DNA from 3 places in the Neobacillus sp. plas4 genome. Region 2 is predicted to be linked to each of the others. Evidence: riboswitches for the same ligand, from Rfam matches in the RefSeq annotation. Region 2 holds a riboswitch; each other region holds the start of a gene.
The links. Region 2 has a riboswitch for lysine ahead of AC2TFD_RS23420 (aspartate kinase). Riboswitches for the same ligand answer to the same signal wherever they lie in the genome.
Positions count from the first base shown of each region.

Region 1: it holds a riboswitch for lysine, as region 2 does, so the genes downstream of both, AC2TFD_RS12800 (transporter substrate-binding domain-containing protein) here and AC2TFD_RS23420 (aspartate kinase) in region 2, are expected to answer to the same signal.
Region 3: it holds a riboswitch for lysine, as region 2 does, so the genes downstream of both, dapA (4-hydroxy-tetrahydrodipicolinate synthase) here and AC2TFD_RS23420 (aspartate kinase) in region 2, are expected to answer to the same signal.

Region 1 is NZ_CM170152.1:2,573,776-2,579,069, forward strand. Features, by position in the region: gene AC2TFD_RS12785 (protein phosphatase 2C domain-containing protein) at 1-221, shown strand, start outside; gene AC2TFD_RS12790 (NUDIX hydrolase) at 473-1,090, opposite strand; gene AC2TFD_RS12795 (nitroreductase family protein) at 1,396-2,064, shown strand; lysine riboswitch at 2,263-2,444, shown strand; gene AC2TFD_RS12800 (transporter substrate-binding domain-containing protein) at 2,546-3,382, shown strand; gene AC2TFD_RS12805 (amino acid ABC transporter permease) at 3,445-4,176, shown strand; gene AC2TFD_RS12810 (amino acid ABC transporter ATP-binding protein) at 4,189-4,932, shown strand; gene AC2TFD_RS12815 (phosphoglycerate dehydrogenase) at 5,003-5,294, opposite strand, start outside.
Region 2 is NZ_CM170152.1:4,636,765-4,642,058, reverse strand. Features, by position in the region: gene AC2TFD_RS23435 (electron transfer flavoprotein subunit alpha/FixB family protein) at 1-176, shown strand, start outside; gene trxA (thioredoxin) at 339-653, shown strand; gene uvrC (excinuclease ABC subunit UvrC) at 867-2,639, shown strand; lysine riboswitch at 2,744-2,921, shown strand; gene AC2TFD_RS23420 (aspartate kinase) at 3,036-4,259, shown strand; gene AC2TFD_RS23415 (YslB family protein) at 4,308-4,760, opposite strand; gene AC2TFD_RS23410 (succinate dehydrogenase cytochrome b558 subunit) at 5,210-5,294, shown strand, end outside.
Region 3 is NZ_CM170152.1:763,600-768,893, forward strand. Features, by position in the region: gene AC2TFD_RS03685 (DUF2243 domain-containing protein) at 1-251, opposite strand, end outside; gene AC2TFD_RS03690 (hypothetical protein) at 413-982, shown strand; gene AC2TFD_RS03695 (spermine/spermidine synthase domain-containing protein) at 1,003-1,284, shown strand; gene dapA (4-hydroxy-tetrahydrodipicolinate synthase) at 1,416-2,303, opposite strand; lysine riboswitch at 2,431-2,610, opposite strand; gene AC2TFD_RS03705 (class I SAM-dependent rRNA methyltransferase) at 2,805-4,001, opposite strand; gene AC2TFD_RS03710 (M15 family metallopeptidase) at 4,282-4,785, opposite strand; gene AC2TFD_RS03715 (DegV family protein) at 5,133-5,294, shown strand, end outside.

The DNA.
Region 1 (5,294 bases), 2.1 Mb from region 2:
TTTTAAATTTTATCCAGCATGGTCAAGTAAATATCAGTGAAATCAAAACATTATTATTAATAACAGATGGTCTTTTTTATCCGAAATTTTCAATGGAAGAAACATTTAAAAAGATACAAGCAATCGGTTTACCAGTATATTCGATGGAATTAGAACAATATGAGAAAAGCAATAATCTTCGTTCAGATGATAAAACTGGGATCATGATACAGCTTTTGTGAGGAGGAGAGGTCTATATGAATGTCCAGGTTAAAACTTAAATATGGAAGAATATAATGCTAATAAAAGAAAACAGGTAATATCCGAAGTCGAGTAAACTTCGGACACGGAGGATCAAAAAAATCAGGTTCGTGTCCGAAGTAAAGTAAACATCGGACACGAAGGAGCCAAAAAAGCAAGGATGTGTCTGAAGCTGTGTCAACTTCGGACAAGGAGGAGCATAAAAGGTAGCAGGAACCTTTTCATCATAAACTTAATCAAAATATACGGCTTCAAGGGGATTTTTTAAGTATTTAAAGGCCATCTCAATTTGTGATTTTGTATTCCGAGCTATAGATAGAGGTGGCAGTTCGGTTTCTGCAAAGAACTTCACTTCACTTGTTTCGATCCCTGTAGCCGGCTGTCCGCCAATTATTTCACATTTGATAAAGATTTTGTAAACATGAAAAGCAGACGGAGGGTGTGGGTGGCACTTTTTATCGGTTACAGCTATTACTCTAATCGGTTTCACCGTAAATCCAGATTCCTCTTTTACTTCCTTAACAGCGACTTCACTTGGGGTATGTCCTATGTCAGCCCAGCCGCCAGGTAATGCCCATTTCCCATCGGTATTTTCACGGACCATAAGAATTTTATCATCTTTAAAGACAACAGCCCTAATATCAACCTTAGGAGTTGCATAACCTGTTTCACCTGCAAATAAATCTTTGATTACATGCTTGTCCATATCTGTGTAATGAACTAAAATATCAACGCTAATATTTCTTATTAATTCAAATCTCTCCAAGTCATAAACATCTTTTGAATATGTTAATCCCGCCTGCGCAATGGATTGAAGCTGTTTCGCCCAATCCAGCCATTTAGGTTCCAATATCAACACCACCAGTTTTTCTAAAAATATCTTCTATTAATATTTATATGAATTTATCAAAAATTTGCCACGACTATATTACTAATCATCTTATTTTAATGGTTAAAGTTACAAATGCATTACTTTTGACAATTGGATTCAATCTGAGTAAGGTTACCTAGTATAAATACAAACATTAATGGTAGCTGTATTTTTTACCACATTGTTCATGATAGGGTTAAAAACCATTACTATTAAAATAATTTTCTTAAGTGCTCATAGTAGAGTTGAACGAAACTATCATGTCATTACTAGGAGGAATTATTATGTCAAACTCTCAAACTTTAGATAAGCTCGAACAGCAAATGTTCTTAGATGTTATTCGGGAACGTCGATCCGTTCGTGCATACGATCCAACCGTGCAGATCTCACGTGAAGAAATGTCTGAAATACTGGAGCTGGCAACTTTGGCTCCTTCGTCTTCGAACCTGCAACCATGGCGTTTTCTAGTTATCGATAAACCAGAGTTGAAGACAAAGCTTTTGCCTATCGCGTTTAACCAACAACAAGTAGTCGAAGCTTCTGCTGTTATTGCGGTACTAGGTGATGTGGAAAGCTACAAGAAAGCCGAAAAAATTTATGGACAGGCTGTTGAAGCAGGTTTTATGCCGGCTGATACGGCTAAATCATTCATTGAACGAACAGTCAGCATGTACTCAAACTTGCCTCCTGAAGTGGCTCGCCAAATCGTATATACTGATGGAGGACTTGTCTCGATGCAACTCATGCTTGTCGCCCGATCCAAAGGATACGACACTGTACCTATGGGTGGGTACGATAAAGTGAAGTTCATTGAAGCGTTCGGAATTTCCGAGCAGTTTGTGCCGGTTATGCTCATTGCTATCGGAAAAGCAACGAAACCAGGACATCCTACTACGCGTCTTCCTATCGAGGATGTAACGTTCTTTAACGAAATGCCATCAGTTAAAGAATAATATAATACAAAGTTATTAAATGATAGAATAATATATCTATATTAAAAAGTCTGCTTTGTTGATGTTAAGGCTCTTTAAATCATTTTTACAAAGCCGACATTTTTGGGTTACTTTCATAAAGGCAATAGAAACAAGTTGACGGTTATCTGAATAGTATTGTAGAATAAGAATACAATTAAATAAGACCTCACTTTTTTGCAGTGAGGTAGAGGCGCGGTATTTAACAGTCTTTAGCGGAGTTTGAGAAGCAATGATGCTATGGAGAAGGAAATGTCGCCGAAGTGTGTAATATTCTCGGTATTACATGCTGGGTCTGTAGTTAAGAGCTGCAGGACTGTCTCAATAAACTCTCCGGTTTATTGGGTTGTGCTATCTCATGGGATAAAAGAGGGGACTTAAGGGCAACTATGGATAGTACGACCTGAGTTTATCTCAGGTCGTTTTTTGTTTTAGAATTTAAAAAACAGGGGGAGAGAACAGGATGAGAAACAAGGTAAAGGTACTTTTAGTTTTGTTGGTTTCTACTATTCTACTAGTAACAGGATGCGGGACAAGTAATGGTTCTGATTCTAAGGGATCAGAAGACAATACATTTAAGGTTGGGCTTGAAGCGGGGTATGCTCCTTTTAACTGGACCCAAAACGATGATTCCAACGGTGGTGTTAAAATCAATGGCTCTGCAGAATATGCAGGCGGATATGACGTAGAAATCGCCAAAAAAGTCGCTGAAGGTTTAGGAAAAGAATTAGTAATTGTTAAAACAGAGTGGGATGGCCTAGTACCAGCTTTAACTTCTGGTAAAATTGACGCCATTATCGCTGGTATGTCACCAACAGCAGAACGAAAAGAGACCATTGACTTCTCGGATAATTACTATACTTCAAATTTAGTAATGGTCGTGAAAAAAGGCAGCAAGTACGAAGGTGCAACTTCTATCCAAGATTTCAAGGGAGCAAAAGTTACAGCTCAATTAAATACATTCCACTATTCAGTGATTGATCAAATTAAAGGGGTAGACAAGAAAACGGCGATGGACAACTTCCCAGCAATGAGGGTAGCTCTTGAATCAGGGATGATTGATGGATATGTATCAGAGCGTCCAGAAGGAATTAGTGCATCCGCTGCAAATGAAAACTACGTAATGGTTGAATTTGAAGAAGGATTTAAAACTTCCCCAGATGATACGGCCATTGCTGTCGGTCTTGAAAAAGGCAGTGAATTAACAGAAAAAATTAATGAAGTTTTAAAGGGCATTTCAGAAGAAGAACGTACAACTATTATGGATACAGCTATTAAGAATCAACCAGCTGCAGAATAGAAATGTCAAAACCGGCTGTATTAAGGATACAGTCGGTTTTATAAGGTAGAGGAGGATAAAAGATGAGTCTTGAGTGGGTCATAAAAATAATTGCAGAAAACTGGCCTATGTTCCTTCGTGGCGCTGGGTTAACACTATTGATTTCTCTAATTGGAACGATTATTGGAGCAGCAATTGGATTAGCAGCAGGGGTAATCCGCACCATCCCAATGCCTGAACGCGGTGCAAAAAAAGCCTTATTAAACGTGATAAACGCAATTCTATCCATCTATATTGAATTCTTCCGTGGAACACCGATGATTGTACAAGCAATGGTAATTTATTATGGTTCTGCGCTAGCATTTGGTATCGATATGAATGTTTTTGCAGCAGCTATCATTGTTGTTTCGATTAATACAGGAGCCTATATGGCGGAAATTGTCCGTGGTGGGATTGTTTCAATTGATAAGGGACAGTTCGAAGCAGCGCATGCAATTGGAATGAATCATCTGCAAACGATGTGGAATGTGGTATTGCCACAGGTGATTCGAAATATACTACCTGCAACAGGAAATCAATTTGTTATTAATATTAAAGATACATCCGTTCTGAATGTTATTTCCGTTACAGAACTATACTTCGTGACAAAATCAATTTCTGGTAATAACTTTAGATATTTTGAATCGTTTTTCGTAGCATGTATGATTTATTTTGTCATGACCTTTATTGTTACAAGAATATTGCTATACATTGAAAAGCGATTAGATGGATCTGACAACTATACGATGATTGGAAACGAACCATTACAAAAATAAGGAGGGGAGAATATGGAAAAGATTATTGATATTCAGCACCTTAACAAATCCTTTGGAACACATGAAGTATTAAAAGACATTAATTTTTCGGTGAAAAAAGGGGAAGTTGTCACCATCATCGGTTCCTCAGGATCTGGTAAGTCGACGCTTCTTCGTTGTATTAATCTTTTAGAAAAACCAAGCGGCGGACAAATTATCTATCATGGTGAAAATATCTTGGATGACAACCATAATGCAACGGACTATCGGAAGCATTTGGGTATGGTGTTCCAGCAATTTAACTTATTTAACAATCACAATGTGCTAAACAACTGTGTTGTAGGGCAAGTGAAGGTATTAAAACGCTCTAAAGAAGAGGCCGAAAAAGTAGCGATGAAGTACTTGAAGGTGGTTGGGATGGACAAGTATATTAATGCGAAGCCAAAGCAGCTTTCCGGGGGTCAGAAACAGCGCGTGGCGATTGCCAGAGCACTTTCGATGGAACCAGATGTGATGTTATTCGATGAACCAACTTCAGCTCTTGATCCAGAAATGGTCGGAGAAGTTCTAAAAGTAATGAAGGAACTTGCAGGATCTGGACTTACGATGTTAATTGTTACCCACGAAATGGAATTTGCAAGAGAAGTTTCGGACCGGGTTGTATTTATGGACAAGGGAGTTATCGCAGAAGAGGGAAGCCCAGAACAAATTTTCAATAATCCAACACAAGAGCGTACGAGGGAATTCCTAAAACGGACGTTAAATTTATTACAGTGATTATATACAAAAAAACCATAAAAAATGGAGCCAGTATTGAAACCTGGCTCCATTTTTATTAGAAATATGATTAAATAATCCGAGCGATTACCATTCCGGAAATTTGTTTGATTTTTTCCTCTAAAGCCGGAATAACATCACCATTTACTTTATTATCAATGTCAATCATTGTATAAGCATATTCTCCTCGGCTTCTGTTAACCATATCCGCAATGTTTAAAGTGAAACTAGATACAGCAGATGTTATCTGTCCAACCATGTTCGGAACATTGTTATGAAATGCAATGACTCGGCGCTTTCCTGTATAAGGAAGATAAGTATTTGGGAAATTCACTGAGTTTTTGATGTTTCCTGTTTCCAAA
Region 2 (5,294 bases):
TTTCTGGTGCCATCCAGCACTTAGCGGGTATGTCTAACTCAAAGGTAATTGTTGCAATTAACAAAGATCCTGAGGCAAATATCTTTAAAGTAGCGGATTACGGTATTGTTGGTGATCTATTTGAAGTGGTGCCACTTTTAACAGAAGAATTTAAAAAGCTTAAAGTTCATTCTTAATGTCAATACTAGATAAGGTGAGCGAGCAATCGCTCGCCTTATTACATAGAATATCAAAAGAAATTTAGGGAAAATTACATGCGAGACAGATTATTAGCATGATGATTTAAACAATGCTATACTTTCGTTAGTAATTAGTAATTTTTTAGGAGGCATAAACAAATGGCTATTTCAAACGTAACCGATTCAAATTTCTCTGCCGAAACAGGCTCTGGTCTTGTACTTGCAGATTTCTGGGCTCCATGGTGTGGACCTTGTAAAATGATCGCTCCAGTTCTTGAAGAACTTGATTCAGAAATGGGCGAGAAAGTTAAAATCGTGAAATTAGATGTAGATGATAACCAAGAAACTGCTGCAAAATACGGCGTTATGAGTATCCCTACATTATTAGTGTTCAAAAATGGCGAAGTAGTTGACAAAGTTGTCGGCTTCCAACCAAAAGACGCATTAGCAAGCGTATTAGAAAAGCACGTATAAGAAAGAAAAACCTTAGCTGGATTTGTTCTAGCTGGGGTTTTTTATTTTTGAAAGACCGGGTTAAACATAAAAATTTTGGCACCCTGTTGATTGAAGCGGAAATCAACAGGTCAGTTTTAAACAGCCAATGGAAAAAGATTAGGCTTTTCTTTATTCGCTTAATCATTTAAAATTTTAGGATAGATAATTAAGAGACGGGGAGGAGCAGCTGGAATGAATGAAAATATTAAACAAAAATTAACACTGCTGCCTGATCAGCCTGGCTGCTACTTAATGAAAGACCGTCAGGGAACGATCATTTATGTAGGAAAAGCAAAAGTACTTAAAAACCGAGTTCGCTCTTATTTCACTGGCTCGCATGACGGGAAAACATTACGGCTGGTCAATGAAATTGAGGACTTTGAATATATAGTTACCTCATCCAATATTGAAGCACTGCTGCTTGAATTAAATTTAATCAAAAAATATGATCCAAAATACAATGTCATGTTAAAGGATGATAAAACTTATCCGTTCATCAAATTGACAGCGGAAAGACACCCGAAACTTATCATTACTAGAAAAGTAAAAAAGGATAAAGGCAAATACTTTGGTCCATATCCAAATGTCATGGCAGCTAACGAAACAAAAAAACTGCTTGACCGAATTTATCCCTTACGAAAATGTTCAACGCTTCCGGACCGGGTTTGTTTGTACTACCATTTGGGTCAGTGTCTGGCACCTTGTGTGAATGAGGTACACGATGAGGAATACAAGCAAATGACAGACGAGATTACCCGTTTCCTTAATGGCGGATTTAAAGAAATAAAGAATGAACTGACGGAGAAAATGACGAGTGCTTCGGAAGAATTGGATTTTGAACGTGCCAAGGAATTCCGAGATAAAATTATTCATATCGAAACCATAATGGAAAAGCAAAAAATTACGATGACGGATTTTACAGATCGTGATGTATTTGGCTATGCAGTCGATAAGGGCTGGATGTGTGTACAGGTTTTCTTCGTACGCCAAGGAAAACTAATTGAACGTGACGTCTCGATGTTCCCGTTTTACAATGAGCCGGAAGAAGAAATTCTCACTTTTCTTGGTCGATTTTATGAAAAATCCAATCATATTAAACCTAAAGAAGTTCTTATTCAGGATGAAATCGATTTAACGATTGCCGAACAGCTCCTTCAAGTGAAAGTTCTAAAGCCGCAGCGCGGTCAGAAAAGGGACCTTGTTAAGATGGCGATCAAAAATGCGAAAATTGCATTGGCTGAGAAGTTTTCACTGATTGAAAAAGATGAGGTAAGAACGATAAAAGCGGTTGAGAATCTTGGTGAACTTATGGGAATTTATACCCCTCATCGAATCGAGTCATTCGATAATTCGAATATTCAAGGGACAGACCCTGTATCCGCCATGGTTGTATTTATCGATGGCAAGCCGAACAAGCGTGAATACCGAAAATATAAGATCAAATCTGTTACGGGTCCTGATGATTACGAATCCATGCGTGAAGTAACAAGAAGAAGGTATTCGAGGGCACTTAAGGAAGAACTGCCGCTGCCAGATTTAATTCTTATAGATGGCGGTAAAGGACATGTTGAGGCTGTCAGGGATGTACTCGAAAATGAGTTAGGATTAGATATTCCGTTAGCTGGAATGGTGAAGGATGAGAAGCACCGGACTTCTCAGCTTCTCTATGGAACTCCGCTTGAAATTATACCACTTGGCAGAAACAGCCAAGAGTTTTATTTATTACAAAGAATCCAGGACGAAGTTCACCGTTTTGCGATTACCTTTCATCGTCAAACCCGCTCAAAAAGCGCATTTCACTCCTTGTTGGATGACATTCCTGGTGTAGGGGAGAAGCGAAAAAAGCAATTGCTTAAAGAATTTGGCTCTGTTAAGAAAATGAAAGAAGCCACTTTTGAAGAGTTTAGGGCAATTGGGATTCCTGCACCTGTAGCAGAGGAATTAATGAAAAAACTTCAATCATAGCAATGGTCTTTTTACAATAATCTTAACAAAAACAGCCTTGTAAGAAAAAATTGGCTATGCTATAATGAGTGAAAATTTAAATTACTATCACTTTTTAATACTGAAGTGAAGGTAGAGGTGCGAGCTTCAATAGTAATGATTCTGAGAAGGATGAGCTTCTGGGAAGAATCATGAAAGGGGATGTTCGCCGAAGTGAAGAAAGTCTCATTTCTTTCTTTGCTGGTCCTGCATTGAATAAATGCCGGATTGTCAAGACGATTGTCTTGGAGAGCTATCTTACATTGTAGACGCAAGAATTTTTTGTGTATGTTAAACAATGAGATGCCCTCTCATTGTTTTTTATTTTTTACGGAAAGATAATGATTCTTAATCTACAAGTGAAAGCAGGGGAAAAAGATGGGTTTAATTGTTCAAAAATTTGGCGGCACTTCGGTAGGAAGTGTGGAAAAAATTCTAAATGTAGCAGGGCGGGTAAAAGCAGAAACAGACCAAGGAAATCAGGTGGTAGTCGTTGTCTCAGCAATGGGAAAATCAACAGATCATCTGGTCGGCTTGGCGAAAGAAATTTCTGGGCAGCCAAATAAACGCGACATGGATATGCTGTTAAGCACTGGAGAACAGGTGACCATATCATTATTATCAATGGCTTTAAATGAACAGAAATTGCCTGCGGTATCATTTACTGGCTGGCAGGCTGGTATTTTAACAGAGCCTGTCCATGGCAATGCACGTATTACAACGATTCATGCAGAATCCGTACAGAAACAGCTGGACGAAGGTAAAGTCGTTATTGTTGCGGGATTCCAAGGGATCACTGAAGATGGCGAGATTACCACACTCGGCCGTGGCGGATCTGATACGACAGCGGTAGCACTTGCGGCAGCTCTTAAAGCGGATAAGTGTGATATCTATACGGATGTAACTGGGGTATACACCACTGATCCAAGATATGTAAAGAGTGCACGTAAATTAAAATCAGTGTCTTATGATGAAATGCTTGAACTTGCTAATTTAGGTGCGGGGGTATTACACCCAAGAGCAGTAGAATTTGCAAAAAATTATCAAGTACCACTTCAGGTACGTTCGAGCTTGGAGATAGAAGAAGGAACAGTGATTGAGGAGGAAGCATCGATGGAACAAAACCTTGTAGTTCGTGGAGTGGCATTCGAAGATGAAATTACGAAGGTGAGCGTACTGGGTCTCGCCAATTCTTTAACAAGTTTATCTACAATCTTTTCAACGCTTGCGGAAAACCATTTAAACGTTGATATTATCGTGCAAAGTACAACAGAAGCAGAAACAGCGAATCTTGCCTTCTCGATTAAAACGGATGACCTTATAGAGACGTTAAATGTCCTTGAAAATAACAAGGATGTACTTAACTATGAGAGACTTGACGCTGAAAATAAATTGGCTAAAGTATCAATTGTCGGTTCAGGCATGATTTCAAACCCTGGGGTCGCAGCACAAATGTTTGAAGTCCTTGCAGCCAACGGGATCCAAATCAAAATGGTCAGCACCTCAGAAATCAAAGTTTCAGTCGTCCTTGAAGAAAAACATATGTTAAAAGCAGTAGAAGTACTACACCAAGCATTTGGTCTTTCTGCGGTCAGCGAATAAAGAGAAAAAAAGCTTTCATCTATTCGATGAAAGCTTTTTTAAAATTTTTTAAAGTGTATCTTTTCGATCCCATTTGACGGTGAATTGTACTTTATTTGCTTTTTTTACTGGGTGTTCGAAGGTTTCGGTGATGGCTTGTTTTTGGAGTTCGATTTGCTGGGCAAGGAAGCCTGCTTCAATTTGAAAGTAATGTTCCGCTTTTGATTTGACTCGAGAGACAATGAGCGGGCTTGTTAGTTCAAGTTCGATTTCATTTTTTCGCTCATTTTGTAATTCGAGCTGCCCCCAAGAGGCTTTTGTGAAAAAATCAATTACTTCATCAAGAGTGTTTAATGGGTGCTTGCGCGCTAATCGTTTTCCGGCCCAGTAAAGAATTTCGGGAGTGTCTTTTCCTAAGATTTCTGGCAATACAAATTCCCTAATTAATTCATAGCCAAACAACGAAATATTTTTTGGTTCGTCCGAATGTAAATTAAGTTCGACGACATTACTATCTTTCATATAGCTTCCCCTCTTTCTACCATTCTATTATATACAATTATGGCTTCCGATAAGAACACTTTTTATCGTGATGTGTGTAAAGCATTAGAGTAATAAAGGATTGTTATTTTGCAATATAATAGCCTGTCTTTCATCATAATTATGTTTTCCAAAAACGATGGAGGGCTCCCGGATAATTGTAAAAAATGTTAGGAATTTTATTGGGTTTCATACAAAATAATCCCAATTACTAGAAAAGAAACTTATAATTTAATATAATATCAATATATTTTAAAAATTTTATTTTTTTAAAGTTTTTGTGTATACGTTTTCTTGACGCTCTATGCGGATGAGAGTAAAATGGACTTGTCACATAATTGTCACAGTGGTGCTAAGTTTACTAACTATTAAAATGAACTGTAAGTTAAAAAGGGCTTAACATCATTTTAAAAATTCAAGGGGGGTTAATTATGGCGGGGAATCGTGAGTTTTTGAATCGAAGATTGCATTCATTACTAGGAGTTATTCCAATAGGTTTATTCCTTGTGCAGCATC
Region 3 (5,294 bases), 2.2 Mb from region 2:
CAGGCATTTCGGCGGCGGAGGTCAGAGACAAGAAAGGCACCTGCAACAGTGGAAAACCAACTAAATGCATGAAATAGTCCATCAGATACGAGCCCGATATCTGGAGTAGATTTATCATAGAAGTGATGCCAGTGCAGCACCTGGTGGAAAACCGCCTCGTCTATAAAACCGACAAAACCTAACCCTAGCAAGCAGCCAGATAATAGATTACGACCTAAATAATTCAACCGTTCATTACGACCTTTATTCAAAGGTTTCTCCTCCTATCCAGCATTTACCTACCAATTAGTTTAGCCTGTCTGAATAGGTTCCAAACCGCCTTTATTTCGTTGTGGAAATTCAATGAATGAATTGTTGAGATTGATTTTTAGAAAACAGTTAAAGAAGAATAGGGAGTAAATTCTATGGTAGAATGGAAAAATGGATAAAATTAAAAAAGTCAGGCGAGAGAATGAAACATTCCAACGTACTAACAGAAAAAGTCAAAGAAGATAATTACAAAGTAAATCATGCACCTGACTTTATTACCAAAAAAGAAATCGATGAGATTGTTACAAGCGGTGTTTCATATGAATATGCATTTGGTGTTATATTAGCTGCCGCATTCTGGCTTGATATCGTTGATAATAATCAAGATAAGGACTTGTTCAACCAATATTTTAAAAAGATGATTCATAAACTTGATGAAAATGAATTTTATGATAATCCATATTATAAAAACATCAAAATTCCAACGGTGAAAATTGGTAATAGTGAGCTAAAGTATGAAAACTACAAGTCTTTTGAAGGCTTTGTTTGTAATGATATTATCCAAACAAAAGAGGGAAGACAGATACCTCAAATCGGATTTTTTGATAAAGAATTTAGGTTTCCGGCTGTTTTAGAAAATGATCGAATTTGGATGACCATTACACCAAATGAGATCGAAACAATGAAAGAAGCGGTTGATGGTGCATTTGGTAATGTGCTTACATTTGGCTAGGCCTTGGGTATTATGCCTATATGGTTTCTGAAAAAGAAAATGTGGAAAGTGTCACAGTTGTAGATATGAATGAAGATGTCATTCAATTATATAAAAAATATGTATTACCGCAATTTAAACATGCTCATAAGATTAGGATTATCAAGGCAGATGCGTTTGAATATGCACAAAAACATACCGCGAATGGTAAATATGACTTTGTGTTTACCGATCTATGGCATGATGTTTCGGATGGGATTGACATGTATGTGAAAATGAAAAAGATTGAACAGCAGCATCCCAACACAGTATTTTCTTATTGAATAGAAAAGTCTATATTGTGCTATGTGTAAAAGGTTTTGATGATAATGAGGGACCATCACCAGGATGGTCTATTTTCATGCTTAAAATAAAAAAGCACCTGCCTAATTAAGACAGGTACTATGCAGCAATCTTATACAAATAGATTAACTTTACCAGCTTCTAGAACACTATTTAGAGTGGTCATTTCATCTTCGTTTAAAGGAATCAATGGTAAGCGGACGCCGCCAACTTGAATACCTTGTAAATTCAATGCAGCTTTAACCGGTGAAGGGTTTGGTGCAGCAAATAATACTTTCATGATTGGAAGAAGATGGCGATGTAAATCCGCTGCTTCTTGTACACGTCCATTTTTAAATAGTGTAACCATTTCCTGCATTTCATTGCCGATGATATGAGAGGCTACGGAGACAACTCCAGCACCGCCTATAGCTAAAACAGGAATTGTTAATCCATCATCACCGCTAAACAAAGTGAAATCAGCAGGTGTTTGGTTAATGATTTCAGCCATGTCATCTAAATTACCGCTAGCTTCTTTTATAGCCACGATATTTTGAATTTCTGACAGGCGGACTATAGTCTCTACTGACAAGTTTACTGCACTGCGCCCAGGGATATTATAAAGCATAACCGGAAGGGAAGTAGCTTCGGCAATAGCTTTAAAGTGTTGATACATTCCCTCTTGAGATGGCTTATTATAGTATGGAGTGACGAGCATAATCCCATCAACACCCGCTTCTTCAGCCTGTTTTGTTAAGTTAATAGAAGCTCTCGTGTTATTTGAGCCAGTACCAGCAATAACTGGGACTCTGCGTGCTGCAACGTCGACTACGAATTTAAATAAGGAAACTTTCTCCTCAGTCGATAATGTAGGAGACTCGCCGGTGGTTCCTGCAACAACTAATCCATCAGTTCCATTTGCAATTAAATAATTTACTAGTTCTCTAGTTGCGCCGTAATCAATTTCTCCATGCTGATCAAATGGTGTTACCATCGCTGTTAATACTTGGCCAAAATTCAATATACTCACCCTTTGGATAATTTTTTTTGAAAAATTAGAGGTGGATCAGGCCAACGAAAGATAACGCAAAAAAGCAGCAGCGAGGGTTCGCTACTGCAGTAGAAACATAATAATAAACCGTTCCCTTGCGTAAGATAGCCCTCCATATAGATACCTATATGACAATTCTGTATTTATTCAATAGCAGAACCAGCTTCAAGACAAATGAGATTCTATCCGCTTCGGCAAATTCCCCTTTCCGCAATCATCCCAGGACCTCATTATCCTCAAACTGCGTACTAATGGTCATTGCGCCTCTATCCTCACTTCAAAACGTAATGAAGTAAGAAAAATATTTAATTATTACTAATAATAACAGAAAATTCATTCTAAAACAAGCAAAAGACGGTGAGCAAAAAACGGTGCCTGTCACCGCTGCTTTTGCGGTGACACTTTTCGGTGACAGGCACCGCCCGTGGACAGTGTCCACCTCAGGCGGACACTTGTCCAAGAACTGATCTTTTATTTCATCTTTTTGATAAAGACTACTTTTAGGTAGTTGGATTCTGGGTAATGTTTGTTGGTTCTGAAGTCTTCAGGGAGTGAGAATTCTTCCAATATTTTATAGTGCTTGTTTGATTCCTTAAAGGCTATATCAATGAATCCTTTGAATTTTTCTATACCAAAGGAGCTGGAATTGGTTGAGGCCAGGATGATTCCATTATCCTCTGTTATCGAAATAGCTTCCTTTAACAGGTTTTTATAATCCTTTTCAGCGCTGAAGACAAACTTCTTTGATCTTGCAAAGCTTGGGGGATCAAGAATCACCACATCAAACAATAGACCCTTTTTCACCGCATATTTGAAGTAGTTGAATACATCTTCAACAATGATATCTTGAGCTGTCTCATCGATTTCATTCAAACGAAATTGCTCGATTGTTTTACTTTTACTTCGATTTGCAAGGTCAACACTGGTTGTTTTCGTCGCTCCTCCTAAGGCAGCAAATACGGAAAACACACCGGTATAAGAGAAGGTATTTAATACCCGTTTCCCTTTTGAATATACATCTCGTAAAGTTTTTCTAACATCCCTTTGATCTAAAAATACACCGACCATGGCACTGTCATTTAAATAAACTGCGATGTTGACACCATTTTCTTTCACAAGGATTGGGAAATCTCCTCGTTCACCTGCGACGAAGTCATCCTCTTCAATATATTTACCACTTTCATCAAATCGCTTTTTCTGATAAATGCCTTTATATTCCACGAGTTCCTTCAATGAGTCTATAATAAACTCCCTGAAATGGTAAATGCCTTTACTGTACCAGGTAATCAAGTAATAACCAACAAAGTAATCAATCGTTAAACCACCGATTCCATCACCTTCACCATTAAACACTCGGAATGCCGTTGTTTCAGAACTCCTATAAAGCGATTCTCTCTGATTGAAAGCAGACTTTAAGGTCTTTTCAAAAAAACTTTGATTGAACTTCTCATTTTCTTTTCGGCTAAGCACCCAGCCAATTCCCTTATTTTGCTTTCCATAATAGCCTTTGGCAATAAAGTTATTCTGTTCATCCACAAGTTTTATGGTTATACCTTCGTCAACTAAAACATCAGGATTACTAATGGTGTCCTTTGTTATAAGCGGGTAGCCGTTCTTAAATTTATTAACGAATTTTGATTTCACTTTTAAGCTGATTTCCGTTTTCATCTTTTCATCCTTACAAATGTATTTAGGTTAGTAACATTGTAAACAAACTTCTGGCAAATCAATCACTTTCGCTTAGCAAATTGCTACAACCTCTAATTGCTGCAATAAAGTATAATCATAACACTCTTTCCTATAGTAGCGCGCCTTCACAACAAAATAACAGCAAAAGAACCATCTTTTCAAACTACATGAAAAAAAGATCCAAACTATCTGGATCTCAATTTTTTTATCTAAAAAGTATTTTTTTTTTAGCAAGTTTTAAGGCTGCTAAACGTTCGACTTAATGGGTATCCGCAGTTAAGCTTGATTCATCTGGTCTTTTCCCGTTCTGCAATTCTGCAAGGGTCAAACCAAAGTCCATTTGCAGATGGGGGTAATCTTTGAATTGGCTCCAGTCACCGCCCCATTCAAAGCCTAATGCTTTGGCCAGTTCGACCACTTCGTTCCAATCACCTTTTCCGTTTTTATTCCCATCGTATTGCCTATCCCAAATGACCTCTTCGGAGGGAGTCTTGATCGCAAAATCAATGGCTAATCCATAATTGTGATAAGATTCTCCACCTTTTGCATGCGTGACAATATTTCCTTCGGCAGTACGGCCTTTTTCATAAAGTCGATTCTGGTCTTCGGCACTGCGAAAGTCATCCGTTATCATAATGACAATTCCCTTTGCGGCAGACTGTTGGATTAATTGGTCCGCCCGTTCCCTGACAATCGGATGGAGTTCTGTTGGCAAGGAAACATTTTGATTCCTATTTGAACCTGTGAAAGGGTTAGTTTCCATATGATTAATGAAAATGAATAATACAATAAGAATCAGAAATAATGGAATGAACGCTTTAAATTTAAATTTCAACGCAAAAACCCTTCCTATCAAAAATCTACACATGTACTATGACGTCATAAATAGAATCATTGTTTCAGATATTTCTCTGCCATTTTTTGGGCCAATATTATTATGTCAAAATTGTGACGTTTAAGCCCCTCCAATGTACCAAAATTCTTTCAAACATGACAAGTGTAACTTGTGACAACGTATTCAATTTTGTAAATTTAACGTGGTTACAAAACTACTATATTAAGATATTACTTATACACATTGGAAGAATTTCTTTGAAGGACGTGGATAAAATGATCAAACCAAAAATTGCATGGATTACAGACACAACTGCTTCTCTCAGCAAAGAATTCATTCAGCAGCATCATATACATGTAATACCATTACACGTAGTAATTAATGACACATTTTATAGAGAAACCATCGATATAACCGCAGAAGATTTCTATGATCGA